DNA from 4 places in the Planosporangium spinosum genome. Region 1 is predicted to be linked to each of the others. Evidence: riboswitches for the same ligand, from Rfam matches in the RefSeq annotation. Region 1 holds a riboswitch; each other region holds the start of a gene.
The links. A riboswitch is a leader RNA that binds a small molecule or an ion and turns the genes downstream of it on or off. The one in region 1 is predicted to bind cyclic di-AMP.
Positions count from the first base shown of each region.

Region 1 (3,201 bases):
GTCCCGGGCGACCGGTCACCCCGCAACCGCCGGACCGGCAGCTACGGGCGCTGCTCGGGGAACTCGACCAGCGCCGCATCGAGGCCACCGTACGCCGGCTCGTCGCGTTCGGTACCCGTCACACCCTGTCCTCCCAGGACGACCCGGCACGCGGCATCGGCGCCGCCCGGGACTGGATCCACGCCCAGATGCGCGAGTACGCGGCGGCGTCCGGCGGCCGGATGACGGTCGAACTCCAGTCGTTCGTCCAGGAGGTCTCGCCCCGGATCCCCGCACCCACCCGTATCACCAACGTCATCGCGACGCTACGCGGCGACACCGCGCCCAACCGGGTGTACGTGGTGTCCGGCCACTACGACTCGCGCGTCACCGACGTCATGAACGCCACCAGCGACGCGCCGGGCGCCGACGACGACGCGTCCGGGGTGGCCGTCGTGATGGAGCTGGCGCGGGTGATGGCGACCCGCCGGACCGAGGCGACGATCATGTTCGTCGCGGTGGCCGGCGAGGAGCAGGGGCTGTACGGGTCGGCCTACCTGGCCAAGCAGCTCAAGGAGGCCGGCGTCGAGGTACGCGGGATGTTCAGCAACGACATTGTCGGCACCGGCGACGCGCACGACGGCACCCCTCCCGACCCGCGTACCGTCCGGCTGTTCGTCGAGGGCGTGCCGACGTCGGAGACCGCCGCCCAGACGGCGATCCGCCAGGCCGTCGGCGGCGAGAACGACGGCCCCTCCCGACAGCTCGGCCGGTTCGTCCGGGACGTGGCCAGCAACGAGCAGACCGGCATGACGGTACGCGTGATCTGGCGGCGCGACCGGTACCTGCGCGGCAGCGACCACCTCTCGTTCCTGCAGCAGGGCTACCCGGCGGCCCGCTTCACCGAGCCGCGGGAGAACTTCGCGCACGAGCACCAGGACACGCGGGTGGAGAACGGCGTGGTCTACGGCGACCTACCGGAGTTCTGCGACTTCGGGTACATCACCCGGGTGGCGAAGGTGAACGCCGCCGCGCTGTGGTCGCTGGCGCAGGCGCCCGGCACCCCGCAAAGCGTGCAGATCGACACCTCCGGACTGACCAACGACACCACGCTGCGGTGGCAACGCGGTACCGAACCCGATCTGGCCGGGTACGAGGTGCTCTGGCGCGAGACGACGGCACCGGAGTGGACGCATGTCATAGCGGTCGGCGACGTCACCACCGCCACGATCGACCTGTCTAAGGACAACGTGCTGTTCGGCGTGCGGGCCGTCGACCGCGACGGGCACCGCAGCCCGGTCGCCGCTCCGACACCGGCAAGCTGAGGTCGGCCGGCCGGCTGCCCGGCCGGCCAGTTGCCCAGTCACCCAGCCGCCCAGTCACCCAGCTCAGGCGGCGCGACAACCGCGAGCGGCCGCCGGTACGTGGAACTGACGCACCTCCGGCGCCGCCGCTGCGCCGCCGCGCCACTACCCGCCGCGCCGTTACCGCGCGCCCTCCCGTGATCGTGAAGAGTTGCGTGGCCATGGCCACGAAGCCTTCATGATCATGGGAGGGGCACGGGTGGTGGGAGTGGGCCGTCGGAAGTGAACGGGCTGATACTCCGCGATCATTCACCAGTACCCGATTCGATCACTCTGCGTATAGAACTTTCACCATGTGCATGCCGGAGAATGAAGAAAATCACCAATTCGAGCGAAAACTTTGTCGGCCCGCTCAGCCCGTGATTACCGTCGGCTATGTCCGCGACCGCGGGCCCCACGGTCGGTAACGCCGAGTCCTGCCACCGGCCGCCGGGAACCCGTCAACCAGGCAGGAGCGGGGGAACCACACGTTTCCCGGTACGCACCACGCTCGTTGCGTACCTCGGGGTGAAGCCGCAGCGCGGCCGGGCTCCTCGGCCCGAACCCGACAGCTCACCTCGTAGGCGTGGAGGTTTTTACATGGCACACAACCGGTACCAGGCACGCCACTACCGTCGGTCGGCCACGCGTCGGCTCTCCGGGCGCCTCGCGCTCGGCGCCGTCACCGCGGGCGCCGCCGGTGCGGCATCCCTGCTGGGTCCGGCTCAGGCCGCCAGCGCCGCCTCGAGCGTCAACTGGGACGCGGTCGCCCAGTGCGAGTCGGGCGGCAACTGGAGCATCAACACCGGCAACGGGTTCTACGGTGGTCTGCAGTTCACGCAGAGCACGTGGGCCGGCTACGGCGGCAAGCAGTACGCCGCCCGCGCCGACCAGGCTACCCGTGAGCAGCAGATCGCCGTCGCGGAGAAGGTCCGGGCAGGTCAGGGCATGGGCGCCTGGCCGGTCTGCGGCTCCCGTGGGGGCTCGACGCAGAGCTACACGCCGAAGAAGGCCACCACGAAGAGCCAGTCCGGCGGGAAGTCCGAGTCGAGCGGGGAGTCGCAGCAGCAGGCGCCGGCCCAGGCCGCTCAGCCGGCAACGCCGGTGCAGGCCACCGGCCGTACCTACCAGGTGCAGCCCGGTGACACGCTGTCGACCATCGCCGAGCGCCAGGGCGTCAACGGCGGCTGGGAAGCGCTGTACGCGCTCAACCGCCAGGTGGTGGGCGGCAACCCGAACCTGATCCTGCCGGGTCAGCAGCTCCAGCTCTGACACCCGCCGGGGCCGGCGGCTCGCGCGCTGACGGTGAGCCTCAACGACGAGGCTCGACGACATAACGGAAACCGGGGCGTCCACTCCCGCCGGGGAGTGGACGCCCCGGCGTCATCCGGTCGGTACCGGTACGTGCGCGGGCAGCAGTCCCTCGGCCCGCAGGTCGGCCCAGAGCGCCGGCGGGATCGGGTACGCGAACAGGTCGGCGTTCTCGTCGACCTCCTCCGGCGACCGCGCCCCGATGACGACGCTGGTGACGGCGGGGTGCCCGAGCGGGAACTGGATCGCCGCGGCCGGCAACGGCACCCCGTACCGGTCGCAGACGCGCCTGATGGCGAGCGCCTTCGCCAGGACCGGGGCGGGCGGCGGCGCGTAGTCGAAGTGCGAGGTGGGCGACGGGTCGACCAGCAGGCCCGAGTTGTAGACCCCACCGGCGAGGACCGCGATCCCCCGCTGCGCGCACAGCGGCAGCAGTCCGTCCAGGCCGGACTGGTCGAGCAGGGTGTACCGGCCGGCCAGCAGGAAGCAGTCGAACCCGGGGCGGGCCGCCTCCCGGGCGAACCGGGTCAGCATCGCCGCCTGGTTCATGCCGGCGCCGACCGCGCCG
Region 1 covers NZ_JBLYUB010000002.1:417,973-421,173, forward strand. Annotated here, with positions in the region: gene ACNTMW_RS04705 (M20/M25/M40 family metallo-hydrolase) at 1-1,304, shown strand, start outside; cyclic di-AMP (ydaO/yuaA leader) riboswitch at 1,741-1,924, shown strand; gene ACNTMW_RS04710 (transglycosylase family protein) at 1,923-2,594, shown strand; gene ACNTMW_RS04715 (aldo/keto reductase) at 2,706-3,201, opposite strand, start outside.

Region 2 (3,201 bases), on a different contig from region 1:
GCGGCTGCGTGCTGGGCGCCGGCGGTGCGGCGGTGTTCTGCTGCGGGCGGGGTTTCGGCGGTGTGGATTGCGGTGCGGATTCTCGTGGCTTCGCGCCGGGGGTCGCGGTTTCCCGGCTCTGGCTGCGGTCGGCCCTGGCGTCGGCTACCTGCGCGCGGTCGGCGAGGACCTGCGAGGTGGCCGCGGTGTTGCCGGGCCGGTCTGCCGGAGTGGCGGTGGCCGCCCAGACTGCGCCGCCGATCGAGGCGAGCGCGATCGCCGCTGCCATCGCGGCGGTGTGGGGTCGAAGTGTCGATTTCTGGGCGTGGCGTCCGCGTTGGTAGCGCCGGAGGCGGCTGGGGCGGTGGCTCGTTGCTTTTTGACGGTGGCCTGTTGGTTTTTCGAGGGGCTGGTCACTGTCGTTTTTGGGAGGCACCCCGGGGAGCGTAGACGATGTCTCATTTGGTGTCTCATTTGGCGGGGTGTGATCTGCGCGTTACGGGACGTCCGGAGTTTCCGGCCGACCGGTGGGGCAGGCGGCGGCGCCGACAGGTACGGCCGGTGGTGCACCGGTCGGCCACCGGGGCTCGTACGGTCGGAGCCGGGCGGCCGTCGGTGAGGTGATGGTGGGAATCGACCCGGATGCGGCCGTCACCGGGGATCGATGGGCCGGCCGCCTGGTCGGACCCGGCCGCTGCGGCCGGATCGCGCCTTCTCCGCCTGTGCCGCGATAGCCTCGGTCAGCGCCGGGGCCCAGGCGCTGCCCACGTCATCGGCGAGGCGGTCGGCGAGCACGTCATGGAGCCGGCCCCAGAAGCCGGCGGCGGTCCACTCGGTGAACCGGCGATGGGCGGTCGGCCGCGTGACCCCGAACGTCTTCTCGGGGAGCTGCCACCAGGAGCAGCCGGTCTGGATGAGGTACAGCATCGCGGCGAACGCCCGCCGGTCGTCCACCCGCCGGCGTCCGCCTCCCTGCGGGCGTACCGGAGCCGCGGGAAGCAGCGCTGCGGCGAGCTCCCACAGTGGGGCGGGTGCCCACTGCGCGATGACGTCTTCATCCACGAGTCTTGATCCTGGGGCCCGCGGGCCCTGGATCCAAGCCGGACACGCCCATGTCCCGCCGTTGCCGGGTGGCGAGCGAGCCCGTCGCGGGAGATGCCGGCGATGGTCGCCCGGTCGGATGTGCGGGAAACCAACACCAGGAAAACGACCATGATGATCTTCTGTGGTGTCACCAGTGCGGTTGATAACAGGTGGAGGGTCTTGGCAGAAAGTTGACCCGTCAGTAATGTCAACGCCCGTCCGATCCGGTCACTGTTCACCGAGCGGGTGGCACCGGAACGGACCCGCCGAGTCGTGCTCAACGAGCCGGGGACCCACCGCAAGTCTGGGGTGAATCCACGGGCCGACGGCCTGTGGTAGGGCGACCTTCGCGCCCGAATCCGTCAGCTAACCCGGTAGGCGGAAGCGTAAGGAGATCATGTTCGTGCACGTCTTCGCACCCCCTCTCCATCACCGACTCCTCCACCATGCTGTGTGTGCGCAGTGGACCGCTCCGTCCCTCGCCGGTCCCTGACCGTGAATCGATAGGTCGCACCAGCGCCTGAGGACCGCGGTCGGTCACCCCGGACATCGTGCCGGGCGTTGTCACCGAATGCCTCGTGGGTCCCGCGCGCCCATCTCACCGCGTCAGACCGAGTTTGCCCACTGATCAGCCCGTGCTGGCCAGCGGGTGGCACCCGCATGGAGAATCCAATGAATCGTGTACATACCCGTAAGCCCTTCCAGCATGCGGCTTCGGTCCGCCTGCCCCGGATGGCGGTCGTCTCGGGCGGCCTGCTCGCCGTGGCCGCAACCGTCGGCCTCGTGGTCAGCCAGGCGGACGGTTCGCAGCCGGCCCAGGCATCCGGTTCGGTCGTTGCGGCCGCCGCCCCGCGTGCCGGCGTCACCCAGGCCCCGCAGGGCGGCGCGACCGGTGCGGTCCCCGCGGCGCCGGTCCCGCCGTCGAAGGTGCTCGACTATGCGTTCCAGTTGCAGCCCAACTACTACTACTGCGGGCCGGCGGCCACCCGGATCGCCCTGAGCGCCAGTGGGCACATCCTCAGTCAGGACGAGATCGCCCGGCAGCTCGGCACCACGACCGGCGGGACGAACTCCGCCTACGACACGACACGTGCGCTCAACAATGTCATCGGCAGCAACGTGTACCAGACCAGGGAGATCCCGGCCTACCCCGCTACGCCGGCTCAGATGGACCAGCTTCAGGCCGACGTCCTGAAGACCGTCAACAGCGGGCGCGCCATCGTCGCCAACATCGCCGGCCACCTGACCGACACCGCCGGCACGTACCACTCCTACGAAGGCGGCCACTACCTCACCATCATCGGTTACAAGGACGACGGCCGGACGGTGAAGATCGCCGACCCGGCCAACCCCAACGGCGACGGTACGTACTGGGTGACCACCATCAACATGGCCAACTGGATCTCCCAGCGCGGCTACTCGTACTGACCTGGCGACCGGGCGCCGCTGAAAGACACGGTCGGCGCCCGGTCAGTCGGCGCACACCCATCCCGTCACCACGCCGTACGCACCGGTGCGGACTCGCACCCGGACCGGGCCGGGCGGCGGTGACCGCAGGAGGAAGCAGCCGATCCCGTCCACCTCGGCCCGGTCGAAGACGCCTCCCGGATGTTCTCCGGTGACCTGGCCGCCGCTGGCCGGGCTGAGCTGGCCGACGATGCCCGTCTCGGTCAGCTCGATCTCGACCGTCACCCCGTCGCCCTGGAAGGCCAGGGTCCGCGCCGAACGGCCGGAACGGGTGCGCGCGAGCTGGCCGGCGTCGGTCGCCGAGTCGAAGACGAGGGTCGCGAGGACAAGCTCGTCGTCCACCGTCCGCCACGTCCAGGCGGCGCGCGCCGCCGCGACGAAATCCGCAGGCGCCGGGGGCAGTCCACGGAGCGCCTCACCCAGGTCGGTCAGGAACCGCTCATCGTCGTCCCACCGCGGCGATGTCATGGCGTTCACCTCCGCCCGTCTCGGCCGCCCGCAGCGCGTCGCGGAACGCGACCACCGCGGAGCAGGTGCGCAACTTCTCCAGGCAGCGGGCCCGGGTCGGACCGATGCTGCCGACCGGGAGGTCGAGCCGTTCGCTGATCTCCTCGTAGCTCGCCGGTGGATCCGTCACGAGCATCGCCAGCAGGATCCGGCAGCGCGCGGGAA
Region 2 covers NZ_JBLYUB010000001.1:589,345-592,545, reverse strand. Annotated here, with positions in the region: gene ACNTMW_RS02750 (hypothetical protein) at 1-268, opposite strand, end outside; gene ACNTMW_RS02745 (transposase) at 631-1,041, opposite strand; cyclic di-AMP (ydaO/yuaA leader) riboswitch at 1,317-1,458, shown strand; gene ACNTMW_RS02740 (C39 family peptidase) at 1,735-2,490, shown strand; gene ACNTMW_RS02735 (hypothetical protein) at 2,533-2,997, opposite strand; gene ACNTMW_RS02730 (RNA polymerase sigma factor) at 2,969-3,201, opposite strand, start outside.
Region 2: linked by a shared signal. The riboswitch ahead of ACNTMW_RS02740 (C39 family peptidase) and the one ahead of ACNTMW_RS04710 (transglycosylase family protein) in region 1 are both predicted to bind cyclic di-AMP.

Region 3 (3,201 bases), on a different contig from region 1:
TACGCCTCGCGCAGCCGCCACGCCACCTCGTCGCGGAAGCGTGCGGCTGCTGGCGGGTCGCCGGCCAGCGCGTCGAGGTAGGGCCGTAGGCCGGTGCCGGCGAACCATTCGAGGACGGGGTCGGTGCCGGGCAGGATGTGCAGGTAGGTGGTCTGCCAGGCGTCGACCGCCAGCCCGCTGCCGGCCAGCACGTCGAGGTACTCGTCGACCGGACGTACCGGGCTCGCGCTCCGTGGCCCGGTGCCGGACGCGGCTGCGCGGAGCCGATCGGTCCACTCCGGTGCGGTGACGACCGCGTGGATGACGTCCGCGGCGGCCATGCCGTCGGACACGGGTACCTGGATCGCCAGCGCGCCGCCCGGCCGCAGCGCCGCCGCCCAGGTGGGCAGCGCCGCCAGGTGGTCGGGCACCCATTGCAGCGCGGCGTTGGAGACGATCACATCGACCGACCCGGGGTCGGGCCGCCAGGCCGCGATGTCGCCGAGGCCGAACTCCAGTCGGCCCGGGTGGGTCAGCCGTTCGGCGGCGGCGATCATCTCCGGCGAGGAGTCGAGGCCGTACACGTGGGCGCCGGGCCACCGGTCCGCCAGGGTGGCGGTGACCGTGCCGGGGCCACAGCCGAGATCGACGACGCGCTCCGGCGCGGTGGTGCGGATCCGGGCGGTCAGGTCGTGGAAGGGGCGGGCCCGCTCGGCGGCGAACCGTTCGTACTGCGCGGGATCCCAGCTCACCCCGAAAAGCATGATCGCGGGGGACCGGTGTGTCCAGTCCCCCGCGATCATGGGTGTGCTGTCTAGCGGACCCGGCCGTACCCGTACGGCGTCATCATGTTGACGCTGGCGAGCTTGACATTGTCGCCGGGTTGCGGTGCGTGGATCACCTGGCCGCCGCCGACGTAGATGGCGACGTGCCCCAGACCGGAGTAGAAGACCAGGTCACCGGCCTGTAGCTGGCTGGCCGAGATGTGCGCGACCTGGTCCCACTGCATCGCCGCGTTGTGCGGCAGCGACTTGCCGGCGGCCGCCCAGGCCGCCATGGTCAGCCCGGAGCAGTCGTACCCGTTGGGGCCCGCGGCGCCGTAGACGTACGGCTTGCCGATGACGTTGTACGCGAACTTCACCGCGGTGCCGGCGCTGCCGGCGATGTTCGGGGCGGCGGGCTTGTTGGTCGGCGGAGGGGTGGTCGCCGACCCGTAGGCCTTCTTGCGCAGCTCCATCAGCGTGGCGAGGTCACTTTCGATCTTCGCCTTCTGGTCGGCCAGGCTCTTCTGGTCGGCCCGCTGCTGGTTGAGCAGGTCGTCGAGCTGCTTCTTCTGCGTGTCGTACTGCGCCTTCATCTGGGCGTAGCCCTCGATCTGGCGCTGCTCGGTGGAGGCGATGTGGTTGAGCGAGGTGAGCTCGGCCAGCACGTTGCCCGACGAGCCGTCCGACAGCAACAGCGTCATCGGCCGGGCCGCGCCGCCCATGTAGGCGCGCGCCGCGATCTTGCCGACGTTGTCGTAGGCCTGGTCGACCTGTGACTGGAGCGGCGCCATCTTGACGTTGAGCTCGTCGGCGGCGGCCTGGGTCGCCTTCAGCTTCTCGCCCACGCCGTTGTACTGCTCGACGATCTTTTCGAGGGCACTGGAGGACTGGTTGATCTGCTGCGTCAGGTCGCTCGCTGAGGGTTCCGCGTTGGCCGCCGTGGCCGGCGCGAGGACGGCTACCCCCACCGCGCCCAGGAGCATGGCACGCAGCAGTCGTGGTACTGCAGGCACAGAGCACCCTTCTTCCTTACCGCCTACCGAGTTAGCTGACGGGTTCGGGCCGGAAGAAGATGGCCCTACCGCAGGGTCCTGCGGATTCACCCCGGGACGGCGTGGCCGTCGGGTGGTTCCCCGGTTCACCCCGTGCGCCGCCGGGCGGCGACGGGTTATGCGATTCGGCGGTGCCGGCTCGTCGTCACCCGGGTTGGGCGGCGGACTTACGAGCGGGCCTAGACCAACTTAACGTGATCTTGGACGTACGGGAAGTACATCCTGTCCGTTACGCGTACTGGCTCCCCACCTTAGGTGAAAGTCGTTGTTACGTCCTGTTCTGAGGGCATGGCAGAGCGTTACCGAGGGAGCCTTTACTGATCTCCGATGCGACGGTCCACGGTGGCTGGTGGGCGGCTCAAATTGCCGAGTTTTGGCTGGTAGTGGCGTCATTTCCGATACTCGGCGGCATTGATGCGTGATTTCGTCCACTGTGTGGAATGCCCCCGCGCGAGATTTTCCACACAGTGATACACGCCAATTAGCCGACCGTTCCTTTCTCGGTGCCCGGTCGGCCATCGCCGGCCGTTCGGGTTACGCCGAATGGCGGGCCGCGGTCGCCGTACGGCCATTGCCGGCGTCCGCCGGCGGCCGGTGCCGGCCGGGAGGTTGGTCGGTGCGGACCACGTCGGTGCGGACCACCCAGTGCAGCAGGGAGCGGGCCGCCGCCAGGACCAGGCCCCGGTCGTAGGTGAGCGCGTACTCGAATCGCCGGTCCATCTCCGGGCCGCCGTCGCCGAGGTCGCGCGCCACCAGTGCGCCGGTGAAGTGCGGGCCGACGACGATCACGTTCCACTCGCCCCGCAGCGGGTCGTCGGCGGTCAGCCGCGCTCCGCGTACCCCGGGGATCGGCTCCTCGCCGACGTCGGTGGCGAGCACCGCGACGAGCGCTGCGGTATCGGCGATGCCGGTGTAGCGGCGCACGGTGGCCGGCGTCAGGTGACGGCCCTCCTGGAAGCAGCTCAGCAGTACCGGAGGCTCGGTCCGGTCGGTCGCCTTGGCCTCCAGGTACTTGCTGATCGGCAGCAGCATGCGCTTGGTGGAGTGGCTGGTGGGGCGCCGGGCGGCGACGATCTCGAACGGGGTACGCGCCTCGGTGCGGCTGGCCGGCGCGGCGGTCTCCGGCGCGGCCACGAACGCGAGCGGCTCGCGCGGTGGCCGCGCCGGACGGCGCAGTCGCTGGGCGGGGCCGAACAGCCAGCCCTGCCCGACCGTGGCTCCCATGCTGAGCGCGGTGGCGAGGTGCGCCGGCGTCTCGATGCCCTCGGCGAGGATCGTGGCGCCGGTGCGCTCGGCGTACGCGATGACGGCGTTGACCACCCGCGCCACCTCCGGCCGGTGCGGGTGGTGCACCAGGTGCATGTCGAGCTTGACCACGTCCGGGTGCACGAACGGCATCAGCGCCA
Region 3 covers NZ_JBLYUB010000015.1:125,567-128,767, forward strand. Annotated here, with positions in the region: gene ACNTMW_RS20525 (methyltransferase domain-containing protein) at 1-731, opposite strand, end outside; gene ACNTMW_RS20530 (C40 family peptidase) at 794-1,756, opposite strand; cyclic di-AMP (ydaO/yuaA leader) riboswitch at 1,762-1,936, opposite strand; gene ACNTMW_RS20535 (sensor domain-containing phosphodiesterase) at 2,330-3,201, opposite strand, start outside.
Region 3: linked by a shared signal. The riboswitch ahead of ACNTMW_RS20530 (C40 family peptidase) and the one ahead of ACNTMW_RS04710 (transglycosylase family protein) in region 1 are both predicted to bind cyclic di-AMP.

Region 4 (3,201 bases), on a different contig from region 1:
GACCGGACACCCGGACGACGGTGCCGCCGAAGCGCTCACCACGGTGGGTTAATGGCCCGACGGCCCATCTGACAACGCGAATAGCCAAACGCCCCGGTCGGGATCATGGTCCTGACCAGGGCGATTGTCTGTGGAGCGGGTGACGGGAATCGAACCCGCACTGTCAGCTTGGGAAGCTGATGTTCTGCCATTGAACTACACCCGCGAGTGGAGCGGAACCTACTCTAGCCGACCCGGCCGCCTCAGCGCACCTCGCACCGCAGGGTTGGGCGTGGATCACGCCAGACCTGGCGGTATGCGCGGGCGAACTGGTCGACCGGGCTCGGGGACTGGCGGTGCCGCACGATCATGGCCACGTCGACGGTGAACTCGAACAGCCGCCAGTCGGCCAGGGGCTCGGCGCGCATCTCGATCGCGTACCGCTCGACCCGCGCCGGGTCGGTGATCAGGTGTGCCATGCCCGACACGTACGCCTCGTCGTCGGTGGTCTCGGGCGGGAACGAGTGCAGCGCGTACCGCCCGTCACGTTCCAGGTCGCGGCGCTTGGGCGAGTCGATGACGAAGCAGTACAGGCCGTCCCGGGTGATGAACGGCGAGACCGGGTGCAACCGCGGACCCCCGTCCGGCCGGATGGTCGCGAGGTAGCCCAGGCCGGGCCCGTACTGATGGACCAGCGCATGGATCGACGCCGCGAGCTGGGGCTCGACGGCGGCAAACTCGGACCAGGAAGCCATGGGTACAGTTTATCGAACACATGTACGAGATCGCTGCCGATTGCGCGAACGGGTGACCGACGCGGCAACGAAAATCGGGGCGGCGGAAAACCCGCCACCCCGATTCCGAAGACAGTGAGGATCAGCCCGGTCGGCCGAGGCCGGAGATCGGCATCGCGTCCATGCGGACCATCCGGACCACGTCACCGGACTGCGGTGCGTGCAGCGCCCAGCCGTCACCGACGTACATGCCCATGTGGTGCATGTCAGAGAACCAGAAGATCAGGTCACCGGTGCGCAACTGGTCACGACTGACCCGCTTGGTCGTCTGGAACTGGGTCACCGTGTAGTGGTACAGGTTGACCCGGCCGCCGGTCGCCTGCGCCCAGGCCCACTTCGTAAGGCCGGAGCAGTCGAAGTTCTTCGGACCCTCGGCGCCGAAGATGTACGCGGTTCCGATCTTGCTACAAGCGATCTGGGCGGCCTTGGAGCCGGGGCTGCCGTCCAGGAAGACCGGGCACGGCGCCGGGCGCAGGTTGCCCTGCGGGGCGTTGGTGCCGTAGGCCTCCAGGCGCATCTTGTTGAACTGCGCGATCTGGTCGTTGAGCTGCTTCTCCTGGTCGGCGAGCTGCTTCTCCTGGACCGTCAGCTTCTTGACCAGATCGTCGAGCGGCTTCTTCTGCGTGTCGTACTGTTCCTTCATCCGAGCCACGTCGGCGACCCGGTCCCGCTCGTTCTTGGCCATGGCGTCCAGCAGAGCGAGCTGGTCGGCGAGGTTGGTCGGCTGGCTACTGGTGAGCAGTGCACTCAGCGCCGACGCCTGGCCGCTCTTGTAAGCGCGCTCGGAGATCGAACCGACCCGGCTCATCGCGACGTCCACCTGCAGCCGCAGGGGCCTGATCTGCTCCTCGAGCTGCGCGACCTTGGCCTGGTTGTCCGCGAGCTGGACCTTGACGCCGTTGTGCTGCTCCAGCACGGGTTCGAGTTTGTTCCATGCCTCGTTGATCTGCGCCTCGATGGCGGCAGGATCGGCGGGCGCGGCGTGGGCGCTGGTCGACAGGCCCAGCGCGATGACCAGTCCGGCGCAGACCGCCCCGACGCCACCGAAGACAGTACGCACGGGTTTCAGACGCGACCCGGAAGGCCGCATCGTATGCAATTCCACCGGAGTCCGGCTCCTTACTTCCATGACCGCTTACCGGGTTAGCTGACGGGTTCGGGCGGGAAGTTCGCCCTACCGCTGACGCAGCGGATTCACCCCGGGACACGATTGGGTCCCCGGCTCGTCGATGAGACGATTGAGCGGTGTCGCGCGGCGCACCCGCTTTGGGTACGGACTCCCGCCCGACGAGCAATCACGCTATGGCGCGTCAAGGGTTGTGGCAAGTCCAGGATTGGGCCGTGGGCAGGGACGGCCATGGATTCCCAAAACAGCCCTTCTGACCTGCCGTTTCGCGGCTCCGGCGTCCTCATCGGCGATACAGAGCGGATCTTAGCCATCTACGGACGGTGGTGTGTAAATCGCCACACCGGCTAACCATTGCGCAACTGGCAGAGGATGTGAATCTTGCTGCCCGCAAATCCATCGGACGTGCGGAATGTCACCCAAACTGGACGCCTGTTGTCGGTGAATGGTGACCGTTTCACTGCTCACCGTAAGGGTGACACGCCGAAAGAGCGCCGGCAATCAATCGATCGCCGGCGCTCTCTGTGATCGGGAACTCAGGCCGGGCGGCCGTACCCCGACACGTTGTTGGCGTAGTACCCGGTCAGTTGCGCCATCCGGACGTAGTCACCGGTGTGTGGTGCGTGAACCATCCAGCCGCCGCCCACGTAGATACCGACATGGTGGTTGTCGGAGCCGAAGAAGATCAGGTCACCGGTGCGCAACTGGTCCCGGGTGATCGCCGTCGACTTCCTCCGCTGGGCGCTGGCCAGGTGGTCCAGCCGGACGCCGGCCGCCTGCCAGGCGACCATCGTCAGGCCGGAACAGTCGTAACCGTTGGGGCCCGCTGCTCCCCAGTAGTACGGCTTGCCGATCAGGCCGCACGCCTTCTGCGCGGCGGTCCCGCCCGGGCCACCGGTGAACTCCACCGGGCAGGCGGTCGGCTTCAGCACGCCGGTGGAGCCGCTGCTCCCGTACGCCTGCTGGCGCATCCGCTGCAACTGGCTGAGCTGCTCCTCGATCTGCTTCTTCTTCGCCGCGAGGTCGGCGTCCTGCTTCGCCTGCTGTGCGATCAGATTGTCGAGGGACGTCTTGTCGGCGGCGAACTTGTCGCGCGCGGCAGCCACCGTGCTGATCTGGTCGCGCTGACTACGCGCGACCATGTCCAGCAGCGTCAACTGCTCGGCGAGCGCCGTGGGCGAGTTGGTGCTCAGGATGGCGTTGACGGTCGACCCGCGCCCGCCCTTGTAGACGCTGGCAGCGAGGTTGCTGACCGTCGACATCGCCATGTCGACCTGCAACTGGAGGGGCTGCAACTGCGCC
Region 4 covers NZ_JBLYUB010000006.1:41,243-44,443, forward strand. Annotated here, with positions in the region: tRNA gene ACNTMW_RS10270 (tRNA-Gly) at 132-205, opposite strand; gene ACNTMW_RS10275 (pyridoxamine 5'-phosphate oxidase family protein) at 243-734, opposite strand; gene ACNTMW_RS10280 (C40 family peptidase) at 856-1,833, opposite strand; cyclic di-AMP (ydaO/yuaA leader) riboswitch at 1,891-2,028, opposite strand; gene ACNTMW_RS10285 (C40 family peptidase) at 2,436-3,201, opposite strand, start outside.
Region 4: linked by a shared signal. The riboswitch ahead of ACNTMW_RS10280 (C40 family peptidase) and the one ahead of ACNTMW_RS04710 (transglycosylase family protein) in region 1 are both predicted to bind cyclic di-AMP.